Regions from separate parts of the Streptomyces sp. NPDC048370 genome, predicted to be linked through region 4. Evidence: riboswitches for the same ligand, from Rfam matches in the RefSeq annotation. Region 4 holds a riboswitch; each other region holds the start of a gene.
The links. Region 4 has a riboswitch for cobalamin ahead of ACGFYP_RS31105 (cobalamin biosynthesis protein). Riboswitches for the same ligand answer to the same signal wherever they lie in the genome.

Region 1: linked by a shared signal. The riboswitch ahead of ACGFYP_RS13890 (ABC transporter substrate-binding protein) and the one ahead of ACGFYP_RS31105 (cobalamin biosynthesis protein) in region 4 are both predicted to bind cobalamin.
Region 2: linked by a shared signal. The riboswitch ahead of ACGFYP_RS02625 (CoA-acylating methylmalonate-semialdehyde dehydrogenase) and the one ahead of ACGFYP_RS31105 (cobalamin biosynthesis protein) in region 4 are both predicted to bind cobalamin.
Region 3: linked by a shared signal. The riboswitch ahead of ACGFYP_RS05415 (energy-coupling factor ABC transporter permease) and the one ahead of ACGFYP_RS31105 (cobalamin biosynthesis protein) in region 4 are both predicted to bind cobalamin.

The regions. Positions count from the first base shown of each region.
Region 1 covers NZ_JBICYI010000005.1:178,827-182,112, forward strand. The annotation lists gene ACGFYP_RS13885 (FecCD family ABC transporter permease) at 1-380, opposite strand, end outside; gene ACGFYP_RS13890 (ABC transporter substrate-binding protein) at 377-1,453, opposite strand; cobalamin riboswitch at 1,465-1,661, opposite strand; gene ACGFYP_RS13895 (LLM class flavin-dependent oxidoreductase) at 1,696-2,814, opposite strand; gene ACGFYP_RS13900 (LLM class flavin-dependent oxidoreductase) at 2,828-3,286, opposite strand, start outside.
Region 2 covers NZ_JBICYI010000001.1:622,570-625,855, forward strand. The annotation lists gene ACGFYP_RS02625 (CoA-acylating methylmalonate-semialdehyde dehydrogenase) at 1-1,437, opposite strand, end outside; cobalamin riboswitch at 1,696-1,882, opposite strand; gene ACGFYP_RS02630 (methylmalonyl-CoA mutase family protein) at 2,031-3,286, shown strand, end outside.
Region 3 covers NZ_JBICYI010000002.1:352,874-356,159, forward strand. The annotation lists gene dhaK (dihydroxyacetone kinase subunit DhaK) at 1-520, shown strand, start outside; gene dhaL (dihydroxyacetone kinase subunit DhaL) at 526-1,140, shown strand; gene ACGFYP_RS05410 (PTS-dependent dihydroxyacetone kinase phosphotransferase subunit DhaM) at 1,137-1,541, shown strand; cobalamin riboswitch at 1,615-1,842, shown strand; gene ACGFYP_RS05415 (energy-coupling factor ABC transporter permease) at 1,871-2,569, shown strand; gene ACGFYP_RS05420 (energy-coupling factor ABC transporter substrate-binding protein) at 2,569-2,910, shown strand; gene cbiQ (cobalt ECF transporter T component CbiQ) at 2,917-3,286, shown strand, end outside.
Region 4 covers NZ_JBICYI010000019.1:104,863-108,148, forward strand. The annotation lists gene ACGFYP_RS31100 (cobyric acid synthase) at 1-456, opposite strand, end outside; gene ACGFYP_RS31105 (cobalamin biosynthesis protein) at 453-1,430, opposite strand; cobalamin riboswitch at 1,464-1,600, opposite strand; gene ACGFYP_RS31110 (hypothetical protein) at 1,743-1,964, opposite strand; gene ACGFYP_RS31115 (anion permease) at 1,977-3,242, opposite strand.

The sequences.
Region 1 (3,286 bases), on a different contig from region 4:
ACGACGGCCCCGGTCGACGCTCCGGAGGAGACGCCGAGGACGAAGGGGTCGGCGAGCGGATTGCGCAGCAGCGACTGCATCACGGCGCCGCAGAGCGCGAGTCCGGCACCGCAGACGGCGGCGAGGAGCGTGCGCGGCAGCCGCAGGTTCCAGATGATGCCGTCCCTGATCGGGCTGAGCCCCGAGGCTTCCCCGCCGAGGTGGGACGCGACGACGGACAGGACGTCGCCGACACCGATGTCCGCGGGACCGATGGTGACGGCCACCGCGAGGGAGAGGACCAGCGCGACGCACCCGGCGGCGAGGTAGGGAAGCGTACGGCTACGGGGAGGAGCACCAGCACCACTAGCAGTACTGGTACGCGTACGGGTACGGGTCATCGGGCGGGGCGGTGGCGGCGCAGGCCGGCGGCGAGCTGCTCGATGCCCTCGACGGTACGGATCGTCGGGTTCATGGCCTGCCCGCTGAGGACGACGTACCGCTTGTTCCGCACGGCGTCCATCGTCTTCGTCACCGGGTGGGACTCCAGGAACTCGATCTTCTTGGCGGCGCTCTCCCCCGACTGCGCCTTGCGCGTCAGGTCTCCGATCACGAGGACGTCGGGATCGCGGTCGGCGACCGCCTCCCAGCCGATCTGCGGCCACTCCTCGGTGGTGCCGTCGAAGACGTTCTTCACCCCCGTCTCGCGGGTGATGACACCGGGCGCCCCGCAACAGCCCGCCATGTAGGGGGACTCGGAGTCGGAGAACCAGTAGAGGACGCTGACACCGCCCGCGTCGAGCCCCTCGGTGGCCTTCGTGACGCGCGCCTTGAGCTGCGCGACGAGCCGCTCGCCGCGCTCCTCCACGCCGAACACCCGGGCCAGGTCCCGGACTTCGCCGTAGACGACGTCCATGGTCAGCGGCTCGGTGCGCTTGCCGTCCCCGCCGCCGCTGTTGTCCTTGCCCTGGCAGTCGGACGGGGAGAGGTAGGTGGGGACGCCGAGTTGCTCGAACTGCTCGCGGGTGGCCACCCCGCCCTTGGCGAGGGTGGAGGCGAACGAGGCCGCCACGAAGTCGGGTTCGGTGTCGAGGACCTTCTCGAAGGAGGGGTAGTTCTCGGCGAGGCGAGGCACGCCGGACGCTGCCTTCTCCAGGCCCTTCATCACCGGGTCGGTCCAGGTCGCGGTCCCCACCATCCGGTCGCCGAGACCGAGGGAGAGCATGATCTCGGTGGTGCCCTGGTTGAGCGATACGGCCCGGCGCGGGCCGCCGCCCTTGACCTCCACCTTACGGCCGCAGTTCTCGATCGACTGCGTACGGCCGGAGGGCGACCCACCCGCCGTGCCCTTGCCCCCGCCTCCGCCACCACCGCCGCAGCCGGTCAGCAGCAGGGCTCCGGAGAGGAGCAGGGTGAACGTACGGGTGGCGGGGCGGGCGAGGGCCACGGGACTTCCTCGGCGTCGAGGGCCCATACGCGGGGCCCGTGTCGTACGGATCCGCCAGCAGGTCTTCGGACTCGGGATCATCCGGACGGAGCGCCTTCCCGGACCGGTTCCCCGGTCCAGTGGCTTCGTGCCCCGCCCGTCACCCTCACCGCTGCGCGTCAGCTCCGGATTCGCACCGGATTCCCTGACTCCGTACGTCACGCACGTGAGTTCGACTGGCTAGCGCAAGCTACCACACGGGCCGAACGGCCCCTTCCGGGCGAATCGATTCAGCGGCGGTTCCACTCCTCCGCGAGGAGCCGGTAGGAGCGCACCCGGTCGGCGTGGTCGTGGGTGATCGTGGTGACGAGGAGTTCGTCCGCGCCCGTGGCCTCCCTGAGCTGTTCCAGTTGGTCGGCGACACGGGCCGGGGAGCCGACGAACTGGGTGTCGACGCGGTCGGCGACGAGCGTCAGGTCCGCCTCGGTCCAGTCGTGGTCGAGGGCCTCGTCCGGGGTCGGGAAGGCGATGGCGCCCTCGCCGGTCCGGATGCTGCGGACCCAGAGTCCGTAGCCGGTGGCCAGTTCGCGCGCGGTCTCGTCGTCCTCGGCGACGACGACGTCGGTGGAGACGCTGACGTACGGTCGGTCCAGCTCCGCGGACGGCTTGAACGCGGCGCGATAGCCCTCGGCCGCCTCCAGTACGGTCGCCGGGCTGACGTGGTAATTGGCGGCGAACCGCAGGCCGTTGCGGCCCGCGACCTCGGCGCTCGCCCCGCCGCTGCTGCCGAGGATCCAGACCTCCACCTCCGCGCCCTCGCCGGGGACGGCGTGCGCCTCGATGCCGTCCGCCGAGCGGTAGTCGCCGCGCAGGAGCGCCAGGATGTCGTCCACCTGCTCGCCGTACTCCTGGGGGCGGGCGCCCGGCTGGTGCAGGAGCTGGTGCTGGAGGCGGAAGCGCGGCGAATCGACCAGGTGCTCGAACGAGAAACGCGGCGGGATCGTCAGCCCGTTGGGGGCACGGCCGCCGACACCGCCCGGCGCGTCCCCGCCCGCAGGCCCCGAGGGTCGCCCGCCCGAGCGGCCGAGGCCCAGGTCGATGCGCCCGGGGTGCAGGGCGTCGATCAGCCCGAACTCCTCGACGGTGGACAGGGCCGTACGGTGGCCGAGCAGCACGGCCCCGGAACCGATCCTGATCGTGGAGGTCGCCGAGGCGGTCAGCGCCAGCACGACGGCGGGCGAGGCCCCGGCGACGCCCGGGTTGAGGTGGTGCTCGGCGAACCAGTAGCGGGCGTAGCCGAACCGCTCGGCCTGTCGGGCGAGGTCGATCGAGTTGCGGAGCGCCTCGGCGGCGGTCGAGCCGGACGAGATCGGGACGAGGTCGAGGACCCCCAGCGGGATGGCGGGCATGAACGGGTGCTCCTCAGCGGTCGGCGGAGACAGGAATGGGGGCGAGGGAGGGGGTGGGTGACTCGCCCTGGGGGTCGAGCCCGAGGACCGGGGCCCAGGGGAACGGCGGGTCGGGGATCTCCCGTCGCAGGACCGGCGCGATGTCGGACTGGAAGCGCTCCAGGGACGCGCGGTGCTGAGCATCCGTCAATCCCCCGGCATCGGCCTGCAGATGGAGCACGCTGTGCCCGAACTGCTCGTGGTACCACCGTACTTTGTCGATGATCTGCTGCGGGCTGCCGATGAGCGCCGAGCTCCGCTCGACGAAGTCCTCCAGGGTCAGGAAGACCGGCTCGACGCCCATCTGCTTCTGGAACGCGAGGTTCGCCTCGAACACCGGCCGGTACGCGGCGATCGCCTCCTGCGAGGTACGGGCGGTGTGGAAGCCGGCCGTCCCGGCGCCGACGACCGCGCGGGCCGGGTCGTGGCCGTA
Region 2 (3,286 bases), on a different contig from region 4:
GCGGATGGCGTCGGGGCCGTGCTGGTTCAGGTCGCCGAAGCCGGACCGCTTCCAGCCGCCGAAGGTGTGGTACGCCACCGGCACCGGGATGGGCACGTTGACGCCGACCATGCCGGTGTCGACGCGCCGGGTGAAGTCCCGTGCGGTGTCGCCGTCACGTGTGAAGATCGCCACGCCGTTGCCGTAGAGGTGCTCGCTCGGCAGTCGCAGGGCCTCCTCGTAGTCGGCGGCGCGGACCACGCAGAGCACGGGGCCGAAGATCTCCTCCTGGTAGACGCGCATCTCCGGGGTGACCCGGTCGAAGAGGGAGGCCCCGGCGAAGAAGCCGCCCTCGTGCCCGGGGAGGACGAAGTCGCGTCCGTCGACGACGAGTTCGGCGCCCTCCTCGACCCCGATGCCGACGTACGTACGGACCCGTTCGACTGCGTCCGGGCCGACCATCGGGCCGAAGTCGGCGTCCGGGTCGTCGCTGCGGCCGATCCTCAGCGCGCCGATGCGCTCCTTCAGCCGGGCGACGAGGGCGTCGGCGGTCTCCTCGCCGACGGGGACGGCGACCGAGATGGCCATGCACCGCTCGCCGGCCGAGCCGTACCCGGCGCCGATGAGGGCGTCGACGGCCTGGTCGAGGTCGGCGTCCGGCATCACGATCATGTGGTTCTTGGCGCCGCCGAAGCACTGGGCGCGCTTGCCGTGGGCGGCGGCGGTGGCGTAGACGTGCGCGGCGACGGGGGTGGAGCCGACGAAGCCGAGGGCGGCGACGCGGGGATCGTCGAGGAGGGTGTCGACGGCTTCCCTGCCTCCGTTGACGACGTTGAGCACGCCGGGCGGCAGCCCCGCCTCCAGGAAGAGTTCGGCGAGCCGCAGCGGTACGGACGGGTCGCGTTCGGAGGGCTTGAGGATGAAGGCGTTTCCGCAGGCCAGGGCGGGGGCTGCCTTCCAGAGCGGGATCATCGCGGGGAAGTTGAACGGGGTGATCCCTGCGACGACGCCGAGGGGGGCGCGCAGGGAGTGGACGTCGATGCCGGTCCCGGCGTTGTCGGTGAACTCGCCCTTGAGCAGGTGCGGGATGCCGGCGGCGAACTCCACGACCTCCAGGCCGCGTTGGAGGTCTCCGTGGGCGTCGGCGACGGTCTTGCCGTGCTCGGAGGAGAGCAGCCTGGCCAGGTCGTCCTTCTCCTGCTCGACCAGCTGGAGGAAGCGCAGGAGGACCCGGGCGCGGCGCTGCGGGTTCCAGGCGGCCCAGTCGCGCTGCGCCCGGGCGGCGTCCGCGATGGCGGCCTCGGTCTCGGCCCGGTTGGCCAGCGGCACGCGGGCCTGGACCTCGCCGGTGTTGGGGTCGTACACGTCGCCGTAGGACCCCGAGGTTCCCGGGGTGTGCCTGCCGCCGACGAAGTGGGTCAACTCGCGTACGGGGGTGGTGTCTTGTGCGCGGACCATGAATGCCTGCTCTCGTCAGGTGATCCGGATGGCGCGCCGGAGGACCACCGCGACCGCGCGCACGCCGGGAGGCGTGGGCGGGACGGTGGGGGGTGCGGCGCGAGAGCGCGAATGGCGGAGGCGCCGTCAGGTCCTGACGGGCCTGCGGTGGTGGGATCCTTCTCGACGGACTCCTCGACGGGCGGGAGCCCGTCGGCCGGATCCGCTGGGAGTGTGCGGGCGCACCGATGCCATGCGTGTCAGCTCCATCCTCGTGGACAACACGGAACATCCCGCGGCCGGTATCCTGACTCCCGGATCAGCGCGCGCCGTCCGCCTTCCCGACAGCGGACTGTCAGTGGCGTGCTGCTCGACGGCGTACTCCCCGGTCACAGTGGCGGGACCGCGCCGGAATCACACCGGCTTCCCTGCACCGCGGGCCTTCGCCGCGACTATATAGTTGGACGTCCTAGTAAATCCACCCCCGGGCGGGTGATCACCCGCGGCTCCATCCCTAGAACGGATGCCGTCGGCGCTTCAAGACCTACCCGCAATGGGCAAGGTCACAGCGGTGCCACGACTACCGTTTGAGCGAGCTGACCTAACATCCGAGCATGACTGTCCTTCCCGACGACGGGCTCTCCCTAGCCGCCGAATTCCCCGACGCATCCCGTGAACAGTGGCAGCACCTGGTGGCCGGGGTGCTGCGCAAGTCGGGCAAGGACGTCGAGGGGCCGGCGGCCGAGGACGCCCTGTCCACCGCCCTGGAGGACGCGCTCCGCGTCCGTCCCCTCTATGCCGCCGAGGACACCGCCCCCGAGCCCGGCCTCCCCGGTTTCGCCCCGTTCGTCCGGTCCGGCCGCGCCGAGGGCAACACAGCCGGCGGCTGGGACGTACGCCAGCGACACACGACCCCCGACGCCCCGACGGTCCTCGCCGACCTGGAGAACGGCGTCACCTCGCTCTGGCTGGTGGTCGGCGAGGGCGGCTTCCCCGTCGGGCGTCTGGGCCAGGTCCTGGAAGGCGTCTACCTCGACCTCGCGCCCGTCGTCCTCGACGCGGGCCAGGACGTGGAGGAGGCCGCGCGGGAACTGCTGCGGCTTTACGAGGAGCGGGGCGTCGCCCCGGAGGCGGCGCGCGGCAACCTGGGGGCGGACCCCCTCGGCCTGGAGGCCCGCACGGGCCGGCCGTACGACTTCTCCCCCGCCGCCGGGCTCGCCCGGCGCTGCGTCGAGGAGTACCCGGGCCTGCGGGCCCTGACCGTGGACGCACTGCCGTACCACGAGGCCGGCGGCTCGGCCGCGCAGGAGCTGGGGTGCGCACTCGCGACCGGCGTCACGTACCTGCGGCAGCTCACGGAAGCGGGACTCACGGTCGAACAGGCCCTCGGGCAGCTGGAGTTCCGGTACGCGGCCACCGCCGACCAGTTCCTCACGATCGCCAAGTTCCGTGCCGCGCGCAGGCTCTGGGCCCGGGTGGCCGAGGTCAGCGGGGCGAGCGGCGCGGGCGCGCAGCGCCAGCACGCGGTGACATCCCCGGTGATGATGTCCCGCCGCGACCCCTGGGTGAACATGCTCCGCACCACCGTGGCCACCCTGGCCGCGGGCGTGGGCGGCGCCGACTCCGTCACCGTACTGCCCTTCGACCACGCGCTCGGCATGCCGGACGCGTTCGCGCGGCGCATCGCCCGTAACACCTCGACCATCCTCATCGAGGAGTCGCACCTCGCACGGGTCATCGACCCGGCGGGCGGCTCCTGGTACGTGGAGCGCCTGACGGACGAACTCGCCCACGCGGGCTGGGAGTTCTTCCAGACGATCGAGAGCGCGGGCGGCCAGGCCGCCGCCCTGCGCTCCGGGATGATCGGCGA
Region 3 (3,286 bases), on a different contig from region 4:
GATCGCGGGGGCCGCCGCCGAGGAGGGCGCGCCGCTGGAGCGGGTCGAGGCGATCGCGCGGCGGGTGAACGAGCGGTCGAGGAGTTTCGGTGTGGCGCTGAGCGCCTGCACCACGCCCGCGAAGGGCAGCCCTACATTCGAACTGCCTGAGGGTGAGCTGGAGTTGGGCATCGGGATCCATGGCGAGCCGGGACGTGAGCGGCGCGCGATGATGACCTCGCGCGAGATCACCGACTTCGCCGTCGACGCCGTACTGGAGGATCTACGGCCGTCCGGCCCGGTCCTCGCCCTGGTGAACGGCATGGGGGCCACGCCGCTGCTCGAACTGTACGGGTTCAACGCCGAGGTGCATCGGGTCCTCGCCGAGCGCGGGGTGCCCGTCGCGCGCACGCTGGTGGGGAACTACGTCACCTCGCTCGACATGGCGGGCTGCTCGGTGACGCTCTGCCAGGCCGACGAGGAAACGCTGCGACTCTGGGACGCGCCCGTGCAGACGGCCGCCCTGCGCTGGGGTCGGTGAGAGGGATGTCCGAGACGAACCAGTTCGACGCCGCGTTCTTCCGCCGCTGGCTGGCCACGGCCGCGGCCGCCGTCGAGCGAGAGGCCGAGCGCCTCACCGAGCTCGACTCGGCGATCGGCGACGCGGACCACGGTGCCAACCTGAAGCGGGGCTTCGCCGCCGTGACGGAGGTGCTGGAGAAGGAGCCGCCCGCGACACCGGGGGCGGTACTCGTCCTCGCCGGGCGGCAGTTGATCTCCACCGTCGGCGGCGCCTCCGGCCCGCTGTACGGGACGCTGCTGCGCCGCACCGGCAAGGCGCTCGGCGAGGCGGAGTCGGTGACGCGGCAGGATCTGGCGGCCGCGCTGGCGACCGGGGTCGCCGCCGTCGGACAGCTCGGCGGGGCCCAGGTCGGCGACAAGACGATGCTGGACGCGCTCGTGCCCGCGGCCGAGGCGCTCGGCGACTCCTTCGCCGCCGCCCGGGACGCGGCCGAGGCCGGGGCCCTCGCGACCGTACCCCTGCGGGCGCGCAAGGGCAGGGCGAGCTACCTCGGCGAGCGTTCCGTCGGGCACCAGGACCCCGGGGCGACCTCGTCGGCGCTGCTGATCGCCGCGCTCGCGGAGGTGGCCGCCGCATGACCGGTCAGGTGGGCATCGTGCTGGTCTCGCACAGCGCGGCCGTGGCCGACTCCGTCGCCGCCCTGGCGCGGGGGCTCGCGGGCGGTGGGGCGACCGCGCCGGTCGCCGCCGCCGGAGGCACCCCCGACGGGGGTCTCGGCACCAGCTCCGAGCGGATCGTCGAGGCGGCGAAGGCGGTCGACGGCGGTGCCGGGGTCGCCCTCCTCGTCGACCTCGGCAGCGCCGTCCTCACGGTCAAGGCACTCCTCGCCGAGGGGGACGAGCTGCCGGAGGGGGCGCGGCTCGTGGACGCCCCGTTCGTCGAGGGCGCCGTCGCCGCGCTCGTCACGGCGAGCGCCGGCGGGGACCTGGACGCGGTGACGGCCGCCGCGGCCGAGGCGTACACGTACCGGAAGGAGTGAACGCGCGCCAGACGGGACGAGGAGCGGTCGGGGGGCGCGCGGGAGATCTGTCACACACCGTCCGGGAGCGCACCCGTGTTGTGATGTACCTGGTCAACCCACTAATGTCACAGCGCCTTGGTGTACGGGAAACCGGTGCGGTACCGGTGCGGCCCTCGCCACTGTGATCGGGAAGTCCGGCTCCATCCCTCTTTCGGGGAAGCCACTGGACCGCCGCGGGAGACCGCGGGGGTGTGGGAAGGCGGAGCCGCGGCGGCATGACCCGTCAGCCAGGAGACCGGCCAAGGTGCGTTGTCCATCCACGAGGTGCTGGAGAGGGTCTCCCAACCATGCATATAGCCGAGGGGTATCTGCCCCCTGTGCACGCGGCCGCCTGGGGCGTCGCGTCCGCTCCTTTCGTCGTCCACGGCGTCCGCGCGCTGACCCGCGAGGTCAGGTCCAACCCCGAGTCCACGCTGCTGCTCGGTGCGGCCGGGGCGTTCACGTTCGTCCTGTCCGCGCTCAAGATCCCGTCGGTGACGGGTAGCTGCTCGCACCCGACCGGTACGGGTCTGGGCGCGATCCTGTTCCGTCCACCGGTGATGGCGGTCCTGGGCACGATCACCCTGCTGTTCCAGGCGCTGCTGCTCGCGCACGGCGGGCTCACCACGCTCGGCGCCAACGTGTTCTCGATGGCGATCGTCGGGCCGTGGGCCGGGTTCGGTATGTACTGGCTGCTGCGCCGGTTCGACGTGCCGCTGATGGTGAGCGTGTTCTTCGGCGCGTTCGTCGCCGACCTGTCGACGTACTGCGTGACCAGCGTCCAGCTCGCGCTCGCCTTTCCCGACCCGGGCAGCGGTGTGCTCGGGGCGCTCGCCAAGTTCGGCTCCATCTTCGCGGTGACGCAGCTGCCGCTCGCCGTCAGCGAGGGTCTGCTGACGGTGCTCGTGATGCGGCTGCTGACGCAGTCCAGCAAGGGGGACCTGACCCGGCTCGGCGTCCTGCTCCCGTCCCGTAAGAAGGCCGACACCGCGGAGGCGAGCGTCTGATGAGCCGGAACGCGAAGATCAACTCCCTCATCCTGCTCGTCGTCGCGGCGCTGGCGGTGCTGCCGCTGGTCCTGGGCCTCGGCGACCACAAGGAGGAGCCGTTCACCGGAGCCGACGCCGAGGCGGAGACGGCGATCACCGAGATCGCTCCCGACTACGAGCCGTGGTTCAGCCCGCTCTACGAGCCCGCCTCGGGCGAGATCGAGTCGGCGCTCTTCGCCCTGCAGGCGGCGCTCGGCGCCGGCGTGCTGGCGTACTACTTCGGCGTGCACAAGGGCCGCAAGCAGGGCGAGGCTCGCGCCGAGGCGAAGGCGCTGCGGTCGGCGTCCGGCGACGAGTAACCGCCGGTGCTGCCGATCGACGCGGCGGCGCACAGCAGTCGCTGGCGCCGCCGCCACCCGTGCGAGAAGGCTGTACTCGGCTTCGGTCTGACGCTGTGCGCGGTGTCTCTGCCGCCGTGGCCCGGTGCCGTCCTGGTCGCGGCGGCCACCCTGGGCGTCCTGCTCGGTCCGGCGGGGGTGCCGGGGCGTCAGCTGTGGCGCGCGTTCCGGATCCCGCTGGGCTTCTGTGTGACGGGGGCGATCCCGCTCCTGTTCGAGGTCGGCGGGGACCGGGGTCTCGTCGTGCTCGCGCAGGACGGTCCGATCCGTGCCGGTGAGCTGCTGCTGCGGACCTCGTCCGCGTCCCTGGGCGTGCTGCTGTTCGCCTTCACCACGC
Region 4 (3,286 bases):
CATGTTCACGATGTCCGTGCGCCGCAGGTTGATCTCGGCCGGACTGCCCGCCCCCTCGCAGATCACGGCGTCATACGTGCCCCGCAGCTCCTCCAGGCACGCCATGACCGGCTCGAAGAGCTCCTTCTGCCGTCCGCCGTGGTAGCCACGCGCGCTCAGCTCGCCGACCGGCTTTCCCATCAGGACGACCTGGCTGGAGCGGTCGCTGCCCGGCTTCAGGAGGACCGGGTTCATCAGCGCGGTCGGCTCGACCCTGGCCGCCTGCGCCTGCATGGCCTGCGCCCGGCCGATCTCCGCGCCCTCACGGGTCACGAAGGAGTTCAGGGACATGTTCTGGCCCTTGAACGGGGCGACCTTCACACCCTGCCGGACCAGCCAGCGGCAGATGCCCGCCGTGACGACGCTCTTGCCCGCGTCGGAGGTGGTCCCGGCGACGAGCAGCCCCCCGCCCCTCATACCGTCCTCCGCTTCACCGCGCGCGCCTTCAGCGCGCCCGCCACGATCCGTCCGCCCACGCAGGCCGCGAGCGTAAGCCCCGTCACCCGGCGCGAGAGCCGGACCGCCCGTTCGATGTCCGCGACCTCCACGGCCCGTCCCTCCCCGTTCAGTACGGGCCGGTGCTCGACCCGGCCGCCGTACGACAGCGTCCCGCCGAGCCGTACCCCGAGCGCCCCCGCGAAGGAGGCCTCCACCGGTCCTGCGTTGGGGCTCGGGTGCTTGGCCGCGTCCGCCCGCCAGGCGCGCACCGCCCCGCGCGGATCCCCGCCCGCCACGGTCGCGAGCGCGGCGGTCAGCCGGGCGCCCGGCCAGCCGGCCACGTCGTCGAGCCGGGCCGAGGCCCAGCCGAAGCGCCGGTACCGCGCCGACCGGTGGCCGACCATCGCGTCCAGGGTGTTCACCGCCCGGAAGCCGACCAGGCCCGGAACACCCGCGACCGCCCCCCAGACCAGGGCTCCGACGACCGCGTCGGAGGTGTTCTCCGCGACGGACTCCACGACCGCGCGGGCCATCGCAGGACCGTCCAGGGAGTGCGGATCGCGCCCGCAGAGATGGGGGAGCCGCTCGCGGGCGACCTCCAGGTCGCCGGCGGCCAGCGCCCCGCCGATCGCGCGGGCCTCCCGGCCCAGGCTCGTCCCGCCGACGACGGCCCAGACGGCGGCTGCGGTCAGCGCGGCGGAGGCCCTCGGGTGGTCACGTACCGTACGGGCGGCCAGGGCGGCGGCGCCCGCGGCGCCCGTCACGCAGACGGCGGTGTGCAGCGCGCCCCACCCGCGGTGGTCGCGCCGGAGCAGCTTCTCGACGGCCCCCGCGGCCCGCCCGAAGGCGGCGACCGGATGGCCGCGGCGGGGGTCGCCGACGATCAGGTCCGCGGCCAGTCCGGCGGCGGCGCCGTACGCGAATACACCTGTGGCTGCGTTGCGGCCGGGCATGGCGCTGTGTCCTCACTCAGGGTCCGCGCCCCGGCTCGACGTGACCGGCGGCGAGAGTTCCTGGCTCCCGGGGGTTCGACTCCCCGGTCACAGTGGCGGGACCGCGCCGGATTCGCACCGGGCTTCCTCTGCTTGCCGCCGTAATGGCCCCGGAAGTCCACCACGTGTACGAAGACCCGTCAACTCACGCTTGACCTGCGGCGGGACAGTGTGCGAAGCACCACACGGCCTGCGATCGGCCCTCGTGAAACGACGACCGGGCGGGCCGCACCCGAAGGTGCGACCCGCCCGGTCGTCGAAGCGGGACCGTCGTCAGACGACGATCAGATAGATGCCGTACGCGACGGCCGCCGCGCACAGCGCGAAGCAGGCGTACGCGCCGGTGCGCGCCATGGCCGCCGAGCCTCCCTGGGCCGCGGCCTGCTCCTGCTTGGAGAGGCCGATGATGCCGAGGGTGAAAAGGCCCACGAGGGCGACGGTCGCCACGAGGCTGACTCCGAAGACGGAGCCGAGAGCTGCCCAGTCGATCTTCATGTCGTTGGTTCCTTACACCGCGGCCGGGGCGGCGGGGGCTGCCGGGTCCGTGGGGGCCGGCGAGGGGATGGTGGTCTTGAGGTGCTCGTCCGCGACGGCGGCCACGGAACCGGCCGGGGCCGGCGGGGCGACGGCCGCGATGGCGGTGGTCACGACGCCCGCGGGCTCGCCGTCGATCTCGTCGGCCGTGACGTTGTGGTGGTCGACCGGCTTGCGGCGCGAGAGCGCCCAGATGACGGCCGAGCCGGCGACGAGGAGGACCGCGACGGCGGCGACGCCCCAGGGGCCCTGCTTGGTGAGGAACTCGGCGCCCGCGCCGACCAGACCCGCGGCGGGCAGGGTCAGGCCCCAGGCGACGAACATCCGGGTCGCGGTCGACCAGCGGACGACACCGCCCTTGCGGCCGAGGCCCGCGCCCATCACGGCGCCGGAGCAGGACTGCGTGGTGGAGAGGGAGAAGCCCAAGTTGGACGAGGCCAGGATGACCGTCGCGGCGCTGGTCTGGGCGGCGAAGCCCTGCTGCGGCTGGAGGTCGGTGAGGCCCTTGCCCATGGTGCGGATGATGCGCCAGCCGCCGAGGTAGGTGCCGAGCGCGATCGCGACACCGGCGGCGACGACGACCCACATCGGGGGGTTGGAGCCGGGGGCGAGGACGCCGCCGGTGACCAGGGCGAGGGTGATGACACCCATCGTCTTCTGCGCGTCGTTGGTGCCGTGCGCCAGGGAGACGAGACCGGCGGAGGCGATCTGGCCGGCCCGGTAGCCCTTGGCGGTGGACTTCGTGTCCGTCTTCGCACCGATCTTGTACGTCAGCTTGGTGGCCGCCATCGCGGCGAGGCCGGCGACGAGCGGCGCGGCGATCGCGGGGATGAGGACCTTGCTGACCACGGTCGAGCCGTTGACGGCCGACCAGCCGGCCGACATCACGGCCGCGCCGATCAGTCCGCCGAAGAGGGCGTGGGAGGAGCTGGACGGCAGACCGAGGAGCCAGGTCAGCAGATTCCAGAGGATGGCGCCGACGAGCGCCGCGAAGATCACTTCAGTACGAATGCCCTGTTCGTTGATGATCCCGCCGGAGATCGTCTTGGCGACCTCGACGGACAGGAAGGCACCGACCAGGTTGAGCACGGCGGACATGGCCACCGCGGTCTTGGGCTTGAGGGCACCGGTCGAGATGGTCGTCGCCATCGCGTTGGCGGTGTCGTGGAAACCGTTCGTGAAATCGAACACGAGAGCTGTCACGACCACAATCGCGAGCAGCAGCGTGATGTGTTCCATTTACCCAGGCAATCGTTTGACGTCAGTGGCTGGACGAACGTAGG